DNA from 2 places in the Micromonospora sp. NPDC000089 genome. Region 1 is predicted to be linked to the other one. Evidence: predicted binding sites of a transcription regulator. Region 1 holds the regulator's gene; the other holds the start of a gene.
What was found. Region 1 encodes HspR, which represses chaperone genes until heat shock. Its sites were predicted from a motif close to TTGAGTNNNNNNNACTCAA; they were not measured.
Positions count from the first base shown of each region.

Region 1 (9,956 bases):
CTTCTTGTTCCGCAGCGACTCGGGCACGTCACCGGCCACGATCCGCTGGGCCAGGCCCTCGACGATCGCGGTCTTGCCGACGCCGGGCTCGCCGATCAGCACCGGGTTGTTCTTGGTACGCCGGGACAGCACCTGGATCACCCGGCGGATCTCGGAGTCCCGGCCGATCACCGGGTCGATCTTGCCGTCCCGGGCGCTGGCGGTCAGGTCCACGCCGTACTTGCTCAGGGCCTGGTAGGTCTGCTCTGGGTCGGCGGTGGTGACCCGCCGGTCCCCGCCGCGCACGGTCGGGAAGGCGGCGACCAGGTTCTCCTCGGTGGCACCCGAGTTCTTCAGCGCGACCGAGACCGCGCCGCCCACCCGGGCCAGGCCGGCGAGCAGGTGCTCGGTGGAGGTGTACTCGTCGCCGAGCGGCCGGGCGATCTGCTCGGCGGCGCCGATGGCGTTGACGAACTCGCGGGCCAGGGTGGGCTCGGCGATGCTGGAGCCGCGCGCGGCGGGCAGCGCGTCCACCGAACGCTGGGCGACCCGGCGCAGCTCGGCGGGGTCGGCCCCGACGGCGCGCAGCAGGCCGGCGGCGGTGGAACCGTCGGTGTCCAGCAGGGCGAGCAGCAGGTGCCAGGGCTCGACGGTGGCGTGCCCGCGCTGGTTGGCCTGCGCGACGGCGCCGGTGATGGTCTCGCGGCTCTTGGTGGTGAGGCGTTCCGTGTTCATGGGCTCCCCTGGATCGGTGTGTCCACTAGGAAGGACACAACCAGAGTTGAGCCTATTCCGCTCAACCCTGGCGGTGTGAGCTGGCTCACCTAGGAGTCCAGCAGCACCACCCGCGCCCACTTCCGGGTGGTGCCTGAGCCGGTGCCCAACAGCACGTCCTGCGGCCCGCGCGCCTGCACCGTGCCGTCGGCCAGCACGGTCAGGTAGTGGTCGGGGGTGAGCGGCCAGGCGATCGGGTCGTACCGGCCCTCGATCACCGCGCCCACCCCGTCCGGCCCGGTCACCGCGAGCCGCCCGCCGCCTACCGGGACCACCGACTTGACCTGCGCCGGGTGCCGGGCCGCCGGCACCGCCACCCACCGCCCGAACCATCGCCACAGGGCGGGGAAATCGAGCCGGTCCGCCCGCTCGCCGATCAGCCACGGTTCGCCGTCCGGCGCGACCACCACCCGCAGCAGGTCCACCTCGCCGACCTGGGCCGGCAACGGGGTCGTCTGCCAACTGCGTCCCTGGTCGCCGGAGATCGCCGCGTACGGGCGGCGACCGTCGGCCCCGGCCGCCACCAGGATGTCCCTGGTCTGCGCGACCGTGTTCAGCGCGGGGATCCGCGGTTGCGCGGGCAGCGTCCGCAGCTTGCGTCCGTCCCACTCCGCCACCCGCCCGGTGGCCTCCGCCACCTGGAAGCGCCCCTGCGCCGCCCGCCACACCGCCGGCTCCTGCGAGCTGTGCGTGAAGCTGGCCCCGCCGTCGGCGGAGACGTACCACCCGTCGCCCGCGCCGCCACCACCCTCGCCGAGCCAGATCGCCACCAGCCCCGGCGCGGCGTAGAGCTGCTGATCGGGGGCCGTCGGCCGGGGATGGCGCACCTTCGACCAGGTGCGTCCCCCGTCCAGGGTCAAGAAGAGCTGCGCCGGGCACTTGCCGCTCGGCGGCTGGCCCCCGCAACTGCCGAACAGCGCCCAACCGTGGCTGCGGTCGGTGAACTCCACGTACGGGGAGTCGTGCCGGCCGGCGATGGCGGGCTCGAAGCGGCGCAGCTCGACCCCCTCCGCCTCCGGCGACGGCCCGGGGACGATCGCGCGCGGCGAGGTGGACGGCCGGGGTGCCGGCTCGCGCCGGATGTCACCCACCGCCGAACAGGCCGCCAGCAGCGGTACGAGCCCCAGCACGACCAGCGCCCGGGGCGCTCGGAAGATCACAAGAGTCTCCTCGGCGGGTAGTCTTGCCGGGTGCGAGTACGTGTCGAACAGACTGCCCTACCGGGGATCGGCGTGCGTCACGACCTGGTGACGGAATCCGGCCGCCGGCTCGGCGTGGTCTCCCACCGCAACGGCCGTCGCGACCTGGTGCTCTACGACCCGGACGACCCGGACGCCTGCCAGGCGGACATCCCGCTCACCGACGACGAGGCGGAGGCGCTCGCCGACATCCTCGGCGCGTCGCTGATGCTCGGTCAGCTCTCCGGCCTGCGCGAGCAGGCGGCCGGGCTGCTCACCGAGCAGATCGCCATCCCGGCCGGATCGAAGTACGTCAACAAGCGGCTGGGCGACACCAAGGCGCGTACCCGCACCAGCGCCTCCATCGTGGCGGTGCTGCGCCAGGGCGAGGTCAACGTCTCGCCCGATCCCACCTTCCGCTTCGCGGCCGGTGACGTGGTGGTCGTGGTCGGCACCCGCAAGGGGCTCGACGGCGTGACCGCCATCCTCGCCGACAGTGACCCGGACGGCTGAGGCGGATGCACGAAACCACCACGCTGCTCATCGAGGTCGGCGCGCTGCTGCTGCTGCTCGGCCTGCTCGGCCGGCTCAGCCGGCGCTTCGGTGTCTCGCCCATCCCGCTCTACCTGCTCGCCGGGCTCGCCTTCGGCCACGGCGGCCTGCTCCCGCTCAATGCGAGCGAGGAGTTCATCGCGGTCGGCGCCGAGATCGGCGTCATCCTGCTGCTGGTCATGCTCGGCCTGGAGTACAGCGCCAACGAGCTGGTCGGCAACCTGCGCTCCGCCGCGCCCGCCGGGCTGATCGACGCGGTGCTCAACGCGCTGCCCGGGTTCGCCTTCGCGCTGCTGCTCGGCTGGGGCTGGCTGGCCGGGGTGGTGCTCGCCGGGGTCACCTGGGTCTCCTCGTCCGGTGTGATCGCCAAGGTGCTCGGCGACCTCGGCCGGGTTGGTAACCGGGAGACCCCGGTGATCCTGTCCGTGCTGGTCATCGAGGACCTGGCGATGGCGCTCTACCTGCCCCTGGCCACCGCGCTGCTGGCCGGCGTCGGCCTGGTCAAGGGCGGGATCGCGCTGGCCGTCGCGGTGCTGACCGTGGTGCTGGTGCTCGCCGTCGCCATCCGGTACGGCCACCTGATCTCCGCCGCGTTGTCGGCCAAGGACCCGGAGGCGCTGCTACTCGGCGTGCTCGGCCTGACCCTGCTGGTCGCGGGCGTCGCGGCCAAGCTGCAGGTGTCCGCCGCGGTCGGCGCGTTCCTGGTCGGCATCGCGCTCTCCGGGCCGGTGGCCCACCACGCCACCGAGCTGCTCTCACCGCTGCGGGACCTGTTCGCCGCCGTCTTCTTCGTCTTCTTCGGCCTGGTCACCGACCCGCTGGACATGCCGCCGGTGCTGCTGCCCGCCCTCGGGCTGGCCGTGGTGACGATGGGGACGAAGCTGCTCACCGGCTACCTCGCCGCCCGGCGCGCCGGCATCGCCGAACCCGGCCGCTGGCGGGCCGGCTTCGCGCTGATGCCGCGCGGCGAGTTCTCCATCGTGATCGCCGGGTTGGCGGTGGCCGCCGCGCAACCGGTGGAGCCCCGGCTGGCGGCGCTCGCCACCGCGTACGTGCTGATCACCGTGGTGACCGGGCCGATGCTGGCCCGGTTGCCGGACACCGCCGGATTCAAGCGCTGGCTGCGCGCGCGCAGCCAGGCCCGCCGTCCCGAGCCGGTGCCGGCCGGGGACTGAGCGGCGCTTCCGCCGGGTCGGCCGGACGGCCGACCCGGCGGGTCCGCACCGTCACCGAATTGCTCCCGGCGGGGGCTTCCGCAGGTCGTGGAGCCCGCGCTACCGTGGCGCCCCAGCAGGTCAGGGCGCTGCGGGTTGCGGGTCGACCCGCGGGCGCGAGCGGAAGGTTTCCGGTGAACGTGCAGGAGTCGACGTTCCGCGGCTTCGCCAACCCCGTCGACCCGTCGCCGGCGGAGTTGCGGGCCTGGGCGTACCAGCCCGATTCGGTGCCGCTCGCCTCGATGCCGCCGGACTGGGACCTGCTGGTCGCCGGGGACCACCTGGTGACCACCCTGTTCGACCTGGCGATGGACCCGGCCTGCCCGGCCCGCCGGTTCGCGCTGCACTGCCTGTACATCTACGCCGCCGACGGCATCCGGACGAACTTCCGCGCCCACCCGAAACGCCGCTTCCGCAAGCTGGTCGAGCAGGCCGAGCGGGACGGCGACGAGCCGATGCGGACCTGGGCGCACAACAGCCGGATGCTGCTGGCCCGGCCGCAGCTGTTCGTCTACCGGGACTGGTGCGAGGGCGGCCTGGTCCGCGAAAGGCGGCGGCTCTGAACCGCCCCGCGCTGTTGCAGGAAAACGAACGGCTTTGATGGCGAACGGGCCGGGACCCCCCGTGGGTCCCGGCCCGCACGTCGGCTGATCGTCAGCGTTCCGATCCGCCCTGGTTGCGGTGTCTGGCCTCGTCGCGGCCCTGGTCGATGCCGTGGTCGGTCTGGTCGGCGAAACGACCGTTCTTGATCTTGTCGGAGAAGGATCCCCTGGCCACCCGGTCGAACTTCTCCCGGACAGTCTCGGCCACCTTCTCGAGCCGGTCCTCCGCCTGCTGGGCAACGTTCTTCGCCGATTCCGCCATGGCTCCCCCCGCCAATCGGAGTCCGAAATATCCGGTTGGACCTGTTCCCAGGATAGTGGAACCACACCCGGGTGGACGCCGAAACCGGGAACGGAGACGGCGAGACGGCGGCGCCCGCAAGGGACGCCGCCGTCTCGCCGATGTCGGGGTGCACACCCCGGCCCGGGACCGGGCCGGGGGTCAGCGATCGGTGCGCCGGGGCCGCCAGACCACCAGGGCCGTGGAGGCCCGACTGGTGGGCACCAGGTCGCGACCGGGGAAGGTCGCCAGCGACTCCAGCTCGGCGATCCGCCGGTACGCGGCGTCGAGCTCCGCCTCCAGCCGGGCGACCCGCTGCTGCGCGCGCTCCAGCAGCTGCTCCAGCCCGATGATCCGCTTCACCCCGGCCAGGTTGATGCCGTCGTCCTGGCTGAGCCGCTGCACCTCGCGCAGCAGCACGACGTCGCGCACGCTGTACCGACGGCCGCCGCCGGCCGCCCGGCCGGCCTGCACCAGGCCAAGCCGGTCGTACTGGCGCAGGGTCTGGGGGTGCATCCCCGCCATCCGCGCCGCGACCGAGATCATCAGCACCTTGGCCTCGTAGGCAGGGTCACCCGAACCGACGAAATCGCCCGACATCCCGCTCACCTCCGCACCCCGTTCACCGGTCAACCCACCCGACGCACCCGCGCGTCGAGATGTTCCCGAGCGGCCGGCGGGGTCGACCCGGAGAACGACTCCAGCGCCACCCGGGCCTCGTCCGACACCGTCGCCGGCACCACCACGTCCAGCGTGACCAGCAGGTCACCGGCCTGCCCGTCCCGCCGTACCACGCCCTTGCCCCGGGCGCGCAGCACCCGGCCGGACGGCGTACCCGGCGGCACCCGCAGGGTCACCGCGCCGTCCAGGGTCGGCACCCGCAGGTCCACCCCGAGCACCGCCTCGGCGAAGGTGATCGGCACGGACAGGGTCAGATCGTCCCCGGTACGCCCGAACAGCTCGTCAGGGCGCACCTTCACCTGCACGAACAGGTCACCGGGCGGGCCGCCGCGATCGCCCGGCTCGCCCCGGCCGGCCAGCCTGATGCGCTGCCCGTCGGCCACCCCGGCGGGGAAGCGGACGTTCAGCGTGCGGGTCTTGGTCACCCCGCCGGTGCCGTGGCACTCCGGGCACTTCTCCTCGACCACCGTGCCGACGCCCTGGCAGTTGCGGCACGGCTCGGAGAAGCTGAACGAGCCCTGGTTGCGGGTCGTCACGCCGGCGCCGTGGCAGACCGGGCAGGTGGTTGGCTGGGTGCCCGGCTTCGCGCCGTTGCCGTGGCAGGTGTCGCAGACCCCCGGCGCCCGCAGGGTCAGCGGGAGCGTGACCCCGCGCACCGCGTCGCCGAAGTCGAGCGCCACCTCGGTCTCCACGTCCCGGCCGCGGGCCGGTCCGCGCGGCCGGGTCGGACCGGCGCCACCGCCCCCGCCGCCGGAGAAGATCGTGCTGAACAGGTCGGTGAAGCCACCGCCGCCGAACCGGGTGTCCCCGCCGCCGGCCGTGCCGCCGCCGAACAGGTCGGAGACGTCGAACGGGGCACCGCCACCGCCCGGCTGGCCGGCGCCGCGGGCGTTGCGCCGGAACGCGCCGGAGCCGAACAGCGAGCGCATCTCGTCGTACTCGCGGCGCTTGGCCTCGTCACCGAGCACCGCGTACGCCTCGGAGACGGTCTTGAACCGCTCCTCGGCCAACGGGTCACCGGGGTTGTGATCCGGGTGCGACTCCCGGGCCAGCTTCCGGTACGACTTCTTGATCTCGTCCGAGGAGGCGGACTTCTGCACGCCGAGCGCGGCGTAGTAGTCCTTCTCGATCCAGTCCTTGGAACTCACCGGTCCACCCCCTTCCGAAAGATGTGGCCCGGTCGCCCCGCCCACCGACCGGCGGTGGGTGGGGCGACCGGATGGTCGAGCACTATTCCGGGTCGGCGACCGCGACCAGCGCCGGCCGCAGCAGCCGCTCGCCGAGCTGGTAGCCCCGGCGCATGACCTGGACGCAGGTCGGCTCGTCGACGTCCGGCGAGGTCTGGTGCGCGACCGCCTCGTGCCGGGTGGGGTCGAACGGGTCGCCCTGCTCCCCGAACGGGGTCAGGCCGAACTTGCCCAGCGCGGTGGTCAGCTGCTCGGCCACGGTGCCGAACGGGCCGACCAGGTCGCCGTGCTCGCGGGCCCGGTCCAGGTCGTCCAGGATCGGCAGCAGCGCGGCGAGCACCGAGCCGGTGGCCTGCTCCTGCACCACGCCGCGGTCCCGGTCGACCCGCTTGCGGTAGTTGGCGTACTCCGCCGACACCCGCTGCACGTCCCGGGTCCGCTCGTCGAGCTCGGCCCGGAGCGCCTCCAGTTCCGCCCCGAGCGGGGCGCCCGCCGCGCCGCCGTCGACCGGCTGCGCGGGGGCGTCCACCACGGGCGGACCGGCCGATGCCGGGCCGTCGACGGAGGTGGCCTCGACCTCGATCTCGTCGACCACCACCTCGGCCTCCTCGACCAGGCCCTCGGCCGGGACGTCCGCCCCGGCGTCGGCGGCGGCCGGCGCCTCCTCGGTCCTACCGAGCTTGCGATTGTCGCGGACGACGACCCGCGGCCCGTCGCCGGTTGCCTGCTCGGCGGGCGTGGAGCCACCCGGCGTCGACCCGGTGTTCTCCGGGTCGGCGGCTCGTGGCTTCTCCGTCATGCGACTACCTCGTTTTCTGTGCCGTGGGTCGGGGTCCGGGACGGACCGTCACTTCTTGTCCTCGTCCACGATCTCCGCGTCGACCACGTCGTCCGGACCACCGGCCTGCGGGCCACCGGCCTGCGGGCCACCGGCCTGCGCACCGCCGGGGGCGGCGCCGGGCTGCTCGCCACCCTGCTCGCCCTGCTGGGAGTAGAGCAGCGAACCGGCCTGCTGGGAGACCTGGGCGAGCCGCTCGTGGGCCGCCTTGATCTTGTCGATGTCCTGACCGCCGAGGGCGCTGCGCAGCTCACCGAGGGCCTCGTTGAGCTGGTCGCGGTTCTCGCTGGGGAGCTTGTCACCGCTCTCGGCGAGGAACTTCTCGGTCTGCCACTGCAGGGCCTCGGCGACGTTGCGGGTCTCCGCCTCGTCCCGGCGGCGCTTGTCCTCGTCGGCGTGCTCCTCGGCGTCCCGGCGCATCCGCTCGATGTCGTCCTTCGGCAGCGACGAGCCGCCGGTGATCGTCATCTTCTGCTCCTTGCCGGTGCCCAGGTCCTTGGCGTGCACGTTCACGATGCCGTTGGCGTCGATGTCGAACGTGACCTCGATCTGGGGCACGCCGCGCGGTGCCGGGGGGAGGCCGGTCAGCTCGAAGGTGCCGAGCTTCTTGTTGTACGCCGCGATCTCCCGCTCGCCCTGGAACACCTGGATCAGCACCGACGGCTGGTTGTCGTCCGCCGTGGTGAAGACCTCGGAGCGCTTGGTCGGGATGGTGGTGTTGCGCTCGATCAGCTTGGTGAAGATGCCGCCCTTGGTCTCGATGCCGAGGCTCAGCGGGGTCACGTCGAGCAGCAGGACGTCCTTGACCTCACCCTTGAGCACACCGGCCTGCAGGGCGGCGCCGACGGCGACGACCTCGTCCGGGTTGACGCCCTTGTTCGGGTCGCGGCCGGTGAGCTGCTTGACCAGGTCGGTCACGGCCGGCATCCGGGTCGAACCGCCGACCAGGATCACGTGGTCGACGTCGGAGACCTTGATCCCGGCGTCCTTCACGGCCTGCTCGAACGGGCCCTTGCAGCGGTCCAGCAGGTCCTGCGTCATCCGCTGGAACTCGGCGCGGCTGAGCGTCACGTCCAGGTGCAGCGGGCCGGCCGCGCCGGCGGTGATGTACGGCAGGTTGATGTTGGTGGTGGTGGCGGCGGACAGCTCGATCTTGGCCTTCTCGGCCGCCTCGCGCAGGCGCTGCAGGGCCATCTTGTCCTGGGCAAGGTCGATCCCGTGCTCGCCCCGGAAGGTCTTCACCAGGTGGTCGATGATCCGCTGGTCCCAGTCGTCACCACCGAGCTGGTTGTCACCGCTGGTCGACTTGACCTCGACGACGCCCTCGGCCAGCTCCAGCAGGGAGACGTCGAAGGTGCCGCCACCCAGGTCGAAGACCAGGACGGTCTGCTCCTTGGAGCCCTTGTCCAGCCCGTACGCCAGGGCGGCCGCGGTCGGCTCGTTGACGATCCGCAGCACGTTGAAGCCGGCGATCTCACCGGCCTCCTTGGTGGCCTGGCGCTGGCCGTCGTTGAAGTAGGCGGGGACGGTGATCACCGCGTCGGTGATCTGCTCGCCCAGGTAGGCCTCGGCGTCCCGCTTGAGCTTCATCAGCGTCCGCGCCGAGATCTCCTGCGGGGTGTACTTCTTGCCGTCGATGTCGACGGACCAGTTGGTGCCGATCTCCCGCTTGACCGAGCGGATCGTCCGGTCCGGGTTGGTCACCGCCTGGCGCTTGGCGACCTCACCGACGAGCACCTCGCCGTTGCGGGCGAACGCGACGATCGACGGGGTCGTCCGCGAGCCCTCAGCGTTGGCGATGACGGTGGGCTCACCGCCCTCGAGAACGCTGACGCAGGAGTTCGTCGTGCCGAGGTCGATACCGACCGCACGTGCCATCTTCGCTTCCTCGCTTCGTTACGGGTTGGCAGGTCGGAGGGCCTGCCGGGCGGGCCGCCCGGAGCGACCGCGCCACAAGTTGAGTGAACGTGACTCAATAGTGCCACGCCTCCGCGAAACCGCAAGTCGAGGTTGAGTCACCCCGACGCAACCCGACCGTTATTACCGTCCGGTTGTCTTCCCTTGCATCGGTCGGGCACGCTTTAGCGGTGACGACGCATGGCGATCCCGCCACCCGGTCCGGCGCGCCCACCGTCGCCGCCCGCACCGGGCCGGCGGAGGCCGGCGAGACCGCTCCCGCCAGCAGCGGGGAGCCCACGCCCGGCGCGACTCGACCCGGCACGGGCGGGGACGCGCCCGCCCAGGCCACCGACGCGCCCGAGCCCACCACCGACGGCCTGCCCGGCGCGCTGACCGGCCTGCGGGCCGCTCTCGCGGAGACCCGCTTCCCGCTGGCCCTGCCCTCGGCCGAGCCGGCCCGGCGCACCGCCACGGCGATCGGCGACCAGCTCGACGACTACCTGCTGCCCCGGCTGGCCCGGCTCGACGCGCCGCTGCTGGTGGTGGTCGGCGGCTCCACCGGCGCCGGCAAGTCGACCCTGGTCAACAGCCTGGTGCAGGCCCGGGTCAGCGCCGCCGGTGTGCTCCGGCCGACCACCCGCTCTCCGGTGCTGGTCTGCAACCCGGCCGACTCCGCCTGGTTCCGCCAGGGCGAGCTGCTGCCCGGCCTCACCCGGACCACCGAGCCGAGCGAGGATCCGGGCACCCTGCACCTGGTCACCGCGCCCGCGCT
Region 1 is NZ_JBIAZT010000003.1:214,127-224,082, reverse strand. It holds gene clpB (ATP-dependent chaperone ClpB) at 1-714, opposite strand, end outside; gene ACFY3U_RS07635 (hypothetical protein) at 804-1,913, opposite strand; gene ACFY3U_RS07630 (cation:proton antiporter regulatory subunit) at 1,944-2,444, shown strand; gene ACFY3U_RS07625 (cation:proton antiporter) at 2,450-3,658, shown strand; gene ACFY3U_RS07620 (hypothetical protein) at 3,832-4,260, shown strand; gene ACFY3U_RS07615 (hypothetical protein) at 4,352-4,561, opposite strand; gene ACFY3U_RS07610 (heat shock protein transcriptional repressor HspR) at 4,742-5,179, opposite strand; gene dnaJ (molecular chaperone DnaJ) at 5,209-6,408, opposite strand; gene ACFY3U_RS07600 (nucleotide exchange factor GrpE) at 6,491-7,246, opposite strand; gene dnaK (molecular chaperone DnaK) at 7,295-9,163, opposite strand; gene ACFY3U_RS07590 (ABC transporter) at 9,373-9,956, shown strand, end outside.

Region 2 (9,956 bases), on a different contig from region 1:
CGGCCGCCCGCGGCGTGGCCGGCACCGGCGTCGCCCAGGCCTCGCGGGCGGCGGTCAGCCACTCCGGCGCACCGGCGACGCCGAGCGCGGCGAGCAGGTCGGCCAGCTCGGTGAGCGCCTGCGGCACCGTACGGGGGTAGGTGACCCGGACCGGCACCCCGGCGGCGGCCAGCGCGTCGGCGTCCTCGCGGCGGTTCTCCTCCACGTTGAGCAGCACCAGATCGGGCCGCAGGGCGAGCACCCGACCCAGGTCGGGGTACTTGCTGCCGCCGACCCGGGCGACGTCCAGGCCGGCCGGGTGGGTGCACCAGTCGGTGGCGCCGACCAGCACCTCGGGCACGGTGACCGCGACCGCCTCGGTCAGCGACGGCACCAGCGACACGACCCGCATCGGCGTACCCCCTTCTCGGTGGCCGACCGTCCGGTGCGGACGGCCGCCGGCCCATGATCGTCTCTCCGGTGGCCGGTCCCGCCGTCGGGACCGACAATGAGCCGGTGTCCGAACCTCCTACCCTGCCACCCCGCCGGCCGGTCCCCGGGTACGGCGTCACCACCGACGAGGCGTTGCCGCGCTGCCGCGACTTCGCCGACTTCCTGACCCGGCGGCGCAGCGTGCGGGAGTTCAGCGACCGGCCGCTGCCCGACGGGGTGCTGGAGCAGGCGCTGCGCGCGGCGGCCAGCGCGCCCAGCGGGGCCAACCTGCAGCCGTGGCGGTTCGTCGTGGTGACCGACCCGCGGCTCAAGCACCAGCTGCGGGTCGCGGCGGAGGCCGAGGAGCAGGTCTTCTACGACCGGCGGGCGCCCGAGGAGTGGCTGGCCGCGCTGGCCCCGCTCGGCACCGACGCGCGCAAGCCGTTCCTGGAGACGGCGCCCGCGGTGATCGTCGTGTTCGAGGTGCACCGCGGGCCGCGCTCGCCCCGGCCGTACTATGTCAAGGAGTCGGTCGGCATCGCGGTCGGCTTCCTGCTGGCCGCGCTGCACCAGGCCGGGCTGGCCACCCTCACCCACACCCCGAGCCCGATGCGCTTCCTGAACAAGCTGCTGGACCGGCCGGCGGAGGAGCGGGGCAACCTGATCATCCCGGTCGGTTACCCGGCCGACGACGCGACCGTGCCGGCGGTGGACCGCAAGCCGCTGTCCGACGTGGTGGTCTGGCGCTGACGCGTCAGAGGTGACCGGCGGTGGCCGGCGCCGCCTCCCGGGCCACCGCGGCCACCGGCACCCCCTGCTGGGCCGCCCACTCCACCGCGTGCCGCACGTCGGCCACCGGCAGCGGCCGCCGGTCGGTCACCGTCACCGCCGCGTGCACCGCGAAGGCCACGAAGGGGTACGACCGGGCCAGCGCGGCCACCGAGGCGTGCACCTGCCCGGCCGAGGCCACCGCCTCGTCGTCGGTGACCGACGGCAGGACCAGCAGGAACTCGTCCGGGGCGAGGCGTACCGCCCGGTCGACCGGGCGCAGCGGCGCGGTGACCGCGGCGATCACCGCCTGCGCCTCCCGGGCCGCGCTGCGCCGGCCGAACCGCTCCGGCGTCCCGGCCGGCTCGGCGACCCGCACCCCGATCAGGCCGACCGGTAGGGTGCCCGAGGCCGTCACCCCGTCCAGGCCGGTCCACCGGCGCAGTCCCGGCTCGTCGACCAGGGCGGTCGCCGGGTCGGTCGGCTCACCGGGCGGCGGTGCGGCGGCCCGGTGGGCGCGCTCCTCCCGGCCGGCCATCAACCGGATGGCCGCCTCCGTCCGGCTCTCGCCCGGGGTGGCGGGCAGTTCGCGGACCCGGTTCAGCGCCTCGTCCACGTCGTACAACGCCGCCGCGGGGAGCCGGTCGGCGAGCAGCGCGCGCAGCCGCAACGCCTCGTGCAGCGCCTCGTCCCGACGGAAACCCCAGCGACCGTCGAACAGCCGGCCGGCCTCCAGTGTGGCGGCCCGCTCCACCTCGCGCCGGTCCCGCGCGACCAGCCAGCCGCCGAAGCGGGGGGTCAGCGCGATCACGCTCCACTCCCGGGCCAGCTCGTCGCCCTCGTCCAGAGTTACCCCGTACGCCCCGGCGGGCAGCCCGGGCACCGCCTCGCCGACCAGACCGACCACGGTGACCGCGGACCCGACGGCGATCCGCTCGTAGCGCGCCCGCTCCCGGGCGAAGTAGGGCATCCGTTGGAACAGGGCGAACATCACCAGCGGCCCGTCCTCGGCGGTGGCCAACGCCGCCCGCTCGATGGCGTGGGAGACCGTGACCAGGCTCCGCTTGGTCAACAGCTCCGGGGCCCGTCCACTGCGCAGCACCCCGTGAGCCTAGAGACTGCGCCGCGCCGACGCACGCGAGGAGTCCCCGGCCGTACCCATCGGCGCTCATCGTCACCTCCCGGTGACCGGCGGTGCCGTCCCGGCGGTGGGGACCGCCCGGCGCCGAATTCCCCGGCCGGGTTTGAACCATCACCGGCGGGGCCCCGTACCTAAGCGGGAATGGACACGGATCCTCCAGCCGCGCCACCCCGACGCGGCGGACGGTGCGGAAGGAGCATCGTCGGCCATCGACGTGCGACCGGAACGTCGCAGTGGATTCGACGGGCCGTCCGACCCCTCCGTCGGCCCGCCGGTCACCAGTCAGGTACCGGATCGAGAAGGAGAGCAATTCGATGCGCAGGTCCACCCGGGCGCGCCGGTCATCCGGTAACGCGCGCAGCAAGCGACTGCTGGCGGCCGTCGGCGCGCTCGCGGTCTTCGGCGGTATCGCCGCCGTGACCCAGATCTCGTCGGCACACGAGAATCCCACCAGGACTCGGAGCGTCGCCTCGGCCTGTGTCGCGCCCAGCCCCGGCGCCACCTCGCCGAGCGGCCGCAGCAGCACCACGCGGAGCTGGCAGAACGGCCGGTGGGTCCGCAACCACTGGGGTGACGGCCAGATGTCCGCCGCCGAGTGCCAGGCCGTGAAGGCGGGCAACGCCCCGGTCAACACCCAGGGTTCCGCGGTGAACTGCCCGGACGTGGCCGGCAAGCTCCCGCAGGTGCCGGACCAGGCCCGGGCCGAGGTGGACCGGAACCTGCAGCTGCTGCAGAAGCAGATCGACGAGGCCAACCGCCGGCTGGCCGCCGAGGGGCGCAACGGGCAGACGTTCATCAACAACGCCATCCTGCGCCCGTTGGAGGACAAGCGTCGCGCGACGGTGAACCGGATCGCGACCGCGATCGGCCGGGTGGCGCAGCGTCCGCAGGGCCTGGACCAGCTGGCGAAGTGCGCCCTCGCCGCCGACCAGACCAACGCCGGCCAGAACGGCGGCCAGCAGAACGGCGGCCAGAACAACGGCGGCCAGCAGAACGGCGGTCAGCAGAACGGCGGGCAGAACAACGGCGGTCAGCAGAACGGCGGGAACAACGCCGGCGGGAACAACAACGGCAACGCGCTCGGCGTGCTCGCCAAGGACTGCGGCAACAGCAAGTTGCAGCCGCACGACGGCTTCCAGAACGGCAACCGGTGCGTCAGCACCGCGTTCGGCGAGGTGGGTGCGGCGGCCAACAACCCGTCGCTGCTGATCACCGACTTCCCCAACCAGGTGCAGCGCGGCCAGGCGTTCAGCCTCAAGGTCTCCACCCGCAACCTGGTCCGGGACCGGTTCCTCGCCGCCGGTCAGGGCGGCTACTACGTGGAGAGCTCGCTGCTCAACGACCAGGGCCTGGTCCGGGGCCACTTCCACACCGCCTGCCGAATGCTGCAGAGCACCGACGCGGCTCCGGCGAACCCGCAGGACGTGCCGGCGTTCTTCGTGGCGACCGAGGACGGCGGCGGCAGCGGCCAGGCCGACCAGGTGACCATCCAGGTGCCGGGGCTGCAGCAGTCCGGCACCGCGCAGTGCGCCGTCTGGGCCGGTGACGGTTCGCACCGCATCCCGATGATGGAGCGGGCCAACCAGACCCCCGCCTTCGACGCGGTGCGCATCGAGGTCAACTGACCCCGGTCCGTGTTACGGCCGCGGCCGCCCGGGACGACCCGGGCGGCCACGGCCGTTCCCGGTCGCCGGCCGTCTTCCGTGCCGATCACCCCCACCGGGCGTACGGTCACCGGATGTCAGCGCCCCGCTTTCCGGTCCTGCTGGACGGCCCCGACAACCGGGTCGACGATCCGCGGGAGCTGCTGCTGGGCTACCTGGACTGGTACCGCGAGGCGCTCGCCCGCAAGACCGCCGGGCTGTCCGAGGAGCGGCTGCGGACGCCGGTGGGCGGCCCCGGGTGGTCACCGCTCGGTGCAGCACCTGGGCTGGGTGGAACGGCGATGGATCCGGTGGGGCTTCGCCGCAGAGCCGGTCGCGCCCTGCCCGCCTGGTGACGAGGACGCGGAGACCGCGCCGTCGCTGGGCCGGATCCTGTTCCACCTGCTCCAGGAGTACGCCCGCCACGTCGGGCAGCTCGAGGTCGCGCGGCAGCTGATCGACGGGGCGACCGGTGAGTGAACGGCCGGCAACCATTGCCGCCGACGCGCCGTCGGGTGGGAATTGTGGACGGCACGAAAAGCGCCGGGGCCGCCCGCTGATTTCTCAGCGTGACCCCGGCGCGTCGGATCGTGATCCGCCCGGCGTCAGCGGTTCTTCCACGCCTCCACCACGGAGACCGGGATGCGTCCTCGCTCGGAAATCTCGTACCCGTTCTTGCCGGCCCATTCGCGGATGGCCCGGTTCTGCTCGCGGTCCATTCCCGAGACGCCGGGACGGGTCGGCCGACGGGCCGGGCGGGCCGGCTCCACGGCGCCGCGTCCCATTCGGCGGCCAGCGCTGATGTACGGGTCGAGCGTCTTGCGAAGGGTGCCGGCGTTCTCGTCCGACAGGTCGATCGTGTAGGCCACCCCGTCCAGGCTGAACTCGACGGTGCGATCGGCCTTTCCGCCGTCGAGGTCGTCGGTCAGAACGGTGATTACTTTCCTTGCCATCGCCATTGCTCCCTGTGTCGGGCGGGGTGTGGGTACGAGTTTGACCGATGCACGGTCAATTCCGCAACAATATGCGCCGCTTTCATATGGCGGGTCGCCGCATTGCTGGGAAAACCGGGCGGGGCAATGCGGCCGATGGGCGCCGGCGGTGTCCTGGGTCACAGCTTGGAACAAGCCGGCCGCGCCGTGACTTGAGTCAGACACGCTCAACCCAACGTGATAGCAGGTGTTCGATGGCAACTCTTCCGGTACTTCCGCTGACCGACGCCGTCCTGCTGCCCGGCATGGTCATTCCGGTGACTCTCGACCCCACCACCCAGGCGGCGGTGGACGCGGCCCGCGCCACCGGCGACAAGAAGCTGCTCGCCGTGCCCCGCATCGACGGCGAGTACGGCTCGGTCGGCACCGTCGCCACCATCGAGAAGGTCGGCCGGCTGCCCGACGGTGAGCCCGCCGCGGTGGTCCGTGGCCTGTCCCGGGCCCGGATCGGCTCCGGCGTCCCCGGTCCCGGCGCCGCCCTCTGGGTCGAGGCGACCGAGCTCGACGAACCCGCCCCGGCCGGAAAGGCCCGGGAACTCGCCCGCGAGTACCGCGCGCTGACCACCTCGGTGCTGCAGCAGCGCGGCGCGTGGCAGGTCATCGACGCGATGGAGCGGATGACCGACCTGTCCGAGCTGGCCGACTCGGCCGGCTACGCGCCCTGGCTGAGCCTGGCGCAGAAGACCGAACTGCTCGCCGCGCCGGACGTCACCGCCCGGCTGGAGCTGCTGGTCGGCTGGGTGAAGGAGCACCTGGCCGAGCAGGAGGTCACCGAGCGGATCACCACCGACGTCCGGGAGGGGCTGGAGAAGTCCCAGCGCGAGTTCCTGCTCCGCCAGCAGCTCGCCGCGATCCGCAAGGAGCTCGGCGAGGACGAACCGGACGGCTCCGCCGACTACCGCGGCCGGGTGGAGAGCGCCGACCTGCCGGAGAAGGTCCGCGAGGCGGCGCTGCGCGAGGTCGGCAAGCTGGAGCGGGCGAGCGACGCCTCCCCGGAGGTGGGCTGGATCCGTACCTGGCTGGACACCGTGCTGGAGATGCCGTGGAACACGCGTACCGAGGACAACACCGACCTCGGCGCGGCCCGCGCGGTGCTCGACGCCGACCACGCCGGCCTGGCCGACGTGAAGGACCGGATCCTGGAGTACCTGGCGGTGCGCAACCGGCGGGCCGAGCGCAACCTCGGCGTGGTCGGCGGCCGCGGCTCCGGCGCCGTGCTCGCCCTGGCCGGTCCGCCCGGAGTCGGCAAGACCAGCCTCGGCGAGTCCGTGGCCCGGGCGCTCGGGCGCACCTTCGTCCGGGTCTCCCTCGGCGGCGTCCGCGACGAGGCGGAGATCCGCGGGCACCGGCGCACGTACGTCGGCGCCCAGCCCGGCCGGATCGTCCGCGCGCTGCGCGAGGCGGGCTCGATGAACCCGGTCGTGCTGCTGGACGAGGTGGACAAGCTGGCCGCCGGTTACGCCGGGGACCCGGCCGCCGCCCTGCTGGAGGTGCTCGACCCGGCGCAGAACCACACCTTCCGCGACCACTACCTGGAGGTCGACCTCGACCTGTCCGACGTGCTCTTCCTGGCCACCGCCAACGTGGTCGAGTCGATCCCCGGTCCGCTGCTGGACCGGATGGAGCTGGTCACCCTGGACGGCTACACCGAGGACGAGAAGGTAGCCATCGCCCGGGACCACCTGCTGCCCCGGCAGCTCGAGCGGGCCGGGCTGACCGCCGACGAGGTGACCGTCGCCGACGAGGCGCTGGCCCGGATCGCGGGGGAGTACACCCGGGAGGCCGGCGTACGGCAGCTGGAGCGGGCGCTGGCGAAGATCCTGCGCAAGGTCGCGGTCGCGCTGGCGACCGACCCCGCGCCGGTCCGGGTGGACACCGGCAACCTGACCCGCTACCTTGGCCGGCCGAAGTTCACCCCGGAGTCGGCGGAGCGGACGGCGGTGCCCGGGGTGGCCACCGGCCTGGCGGTCACCGGCGCCGGCGGTGACGTGCTCTTCATCGAGGCCACCGGCATGGAGGGCGAGCCGGGGCTGACCCTGACCGGGCAGCTCGGCGACGTGATGAAGGAGTCCGCGCACATCGCGCTGTCGTACCTGCGCTCCAACGGGCGGCGGCTCGGCATCGATCCGAACGCGCTGGCCGGGCGGCGGATCCACGTGCACTTCCCGGCGGGCGCGGTGCCCAAGGACGGGCCGAGCGCCGGCATCACCATGGTGACCGCGCTGGCCTCCCTGGTGACCGGTCGGCCGGTCCGGCCGGAGTTCGGGATGACCGGCGAGGTGACCCTCTCCGGTCGGGTGCTGCCCATCGGCGGGGTGAAGCAGAAGCTGCTCGCCGCGCACCGGGCCGGCCTGACCGAGGTGATCATCCCGGCCCGCAACGAGCCGGACCTGGACGACCTGCCCACCGAGGTCAGGGAGGCGTTGACCATCCACACCCTGGCCGACGTCGCCGACGTGCTCGCCCTGGCGCTGCGCCCGGCCGAGGTCGACGCGGAGACGCTGGGCGGTCAGTCGCTGGCCACCGCCTGAGCGTGGCCCGACCCGGCGTCCGGGCCGGGTCCAGAGGGGGCGGACCGATCGTCGGTCCGCCCCCTCTCGCGTTGTCGCAGAAATGTTTCTCGCAATTAGAGAAGCGCTGGGGAGCATCGCCGAGAAGCGAGCACGGCTCGCTTGGCCGGCACCTGTCAGCAATTGACGAAAATGCCGGCCCGCACGCCTGTACGGCCAACCGTCAGCGCTCTAAGCTGCCCTTATTCGGAGACGCCGATATATTAGGCGTGGCAGGGAACCGGTCAAAGACCGTTCCCGGAAAAGGGGTACGACCATGTTCGGGAGACCAACTCAAGCAGTTACCGCACGCCCCCGACCCGGGCGGCTGGCCACCACGGCCGGCGTCCTGATCGGGATGGTCGTGGCCTCCGTGCTCGTGCTGGGCGCCCCGGCCTCCGCCAAGCCCGGCGGGGCGCCCGGCAGGAGCTACACCCTGACCCTCCCGGCCGCGCCCCGGGGCTTCGTCACGCAGCCGGGGGTCACGGCGGTCGCCCCGACGATCACCTCCGCGCCAGGGAGCTACGTGGTGCGGTACGTGGCCGCGGGGCAGCCGGCGACCTGCGCCAGCGGAAAGCTCTGCAACTTCGTCTGGGATCCCACGGGCAACCGCTGGAAGATCTTCGACCTCTACTACTGCGGGCTCTATCAACTCGCCAACTGGCGGGGCGCCGGCTTCTACACCAACGCCCAGACCCCACCGTTCGTCGTCACCTTCTACGGCAGCAGCAGCGGCGTCGTGACCACCAACGGCACCGGATCCCAGAACTGGGATCCGGTCTACGCCATCCGTCCCTGCTGACAGTCGTCGACAGCCGTACGCGGGCGGTCCGGTCGAGGGTCACCACCCCTCGGCCGGCCCGCCCACGACCTCGGAACACCGCCGGTCCGGTCGTCGGTGTCAGCGACCGCCGTCACGGTCCCGGCGTACGGTCGCCTTGCGGCCCTTGATGGTGCTGCCGCGGAGCCCGGCGATCACCTCGTCGGCGACGCCCAGCGGCACCTCCACCAGCGAGAACCGGTCGGCGATCTCGATCGAGCCGATGTCCCGCCCGTTGATCCCGGTCTCCCCGGTGATCGCACCCACCAGGTCCTGCGGCCGTACGCCGGCGCGCCGGCCCAGCCCGATGAACACCTGCGTGGTGCCGCCGCCACCCGCGCGGGGCCGGCCACCGCCGCGCCGGTCGCCGCCGCCGCGGCCCTCGTACCCCGGCCGGGTCTCCCGCTGCGGGCGGACCGCGACCTGCGGGATCTCCTCGTCGTCCTCGCCCCCCGGCGAGGTGGCCTCGTGGGCCAGCTTCACCGCGGCGAGCGCGACCTCCATCATGTCGAACTCGTCGGTCAGCGACTCGACGATCACCCGGTACGGGTCCAGGTCGTCCTCGAGCAGGCTCTCCCGCAGCGCGCCCTGGGTCAGCTCCAGCCGGCGGGTACGCATGTCCGACACCGTCGGGATCTTGTCGATGCCGATCCGCTGGCCGGTGACCCGCTCGATGGTCTTGAGCATCCGGTGCTCGCGCGGCTCGGCGAGGGTGATCGCCACGCCCTCCCGGCCGGCCCGGCCGACCCGGCCGATCCGGTGCACGTACGACTCCGGCGCCGACGGCACGTCGTAGTTGACCACGTGGGTGAGCTGCTCCACGTCCAGGCCGCGGGCGGCCACGTCGGTGGCGACCAGCAGGTCCGCGGTGCCGGTGCGCAGCCGGCCCATCACCCGGTCCCGCTGCTCCTGGCTCATTCCGCCGTGCAGCGCCTCGGCCCGGTAGCCGCGCCCGTTCATCGTCTCGGTGAGCCGGTCCACCTCCTCCCGGCTGCGGCAGAAGACGATCGCCGCGGTGGGGGACTCGACGTCCAGCACCCGACCCAGCGCGGCCGGCTTGTGCGCCCGCGCCACGATGTACGCGCTCTGCCGCACCCGGGGCGCCTCGCCGGCAACCGTCTGCTCGCGCTCGATCTGGATGCGCTGCGGGTCGGTCAGGTGCTTGCGGGCCAGCCCGTCGATCCGGGACGGCATGGTCGCCGAGAACAGCACGGTCTGCCGCTGCTGCGGCGCGTGCTCCAGGATCGCCTCGATGTCCTCGGCGAAGCCCATGTCGAGCATCTCGTCCGCCTCGTCCAGCACCACGGTCGCCACGTCGCCCAGCCGCAGGGTGCCCCGGGCGATGTGGTCCAGCGCCCGACCCGGGGTGGCCACCACCACGTCCACGCCCATGTCCAGCGCGCGCAGTTGCCGTCCGATCGGCTGGCCGCCGTAGATCGGCAGCACCCGGGTGCCCAGGTCCTTGCCGTACCGGTGGAACGCCTCGGACACCTGCACGGCGAGCTCCCGGGTGGGCACCAGCACCAGCGACACCGGGTCTCCGCCGCGCCGGCCGTCCGGCATCCGCTGCAGCAGGGGGAGCGCGAAGGCGGCCGTCTTGCCCGTACCCGTGGCCGCCTGGCCGAGCAGGTC
Region 2 is NZ_JBIAZT010000009.1:91,907-101,862, reverse strand. It holds gene ACFY3U_RS18150 (helical backbone metal receptor) at 1-391, opposite strand, end outside; gene ACFY3U_RS18145 (nitroreductase family protein) at 460-1,161, shown strand; gene ACFY3U_RS18140 (DICT sensory domain-containing protein) at 1,166-2,281, opposite strand; gene ACFY3U_RS18135 (hypothetical protein) at 2,635-3,945, shown strand; gene ACFY3U_RS18130 (hypothetical protein) at 4,059-4,319, shown strand; gene ACFY3U_RS18125 (DUF664 domain-containing protein) at 4,237-4,443, shown strand; gene ACFY3U_RS18120 (Lsr2 family protein) at 4,569-4,916, opposite strand; gene lon (endopeptidase La) at 5,150-7,486, shown strand; gene ACFY3U_RS18110 (hypothetical protein) at 7,869-8,306, shown strand; gene ACFY3U_RS18105 (DEAD/DEAH box helicase) at 8,406-9,956, opposite strand, start outside.
Region 2: the regulator HspR is predicted to act here: its motif matches at 5,108-5,126, upstream of lon (endopeptidase La).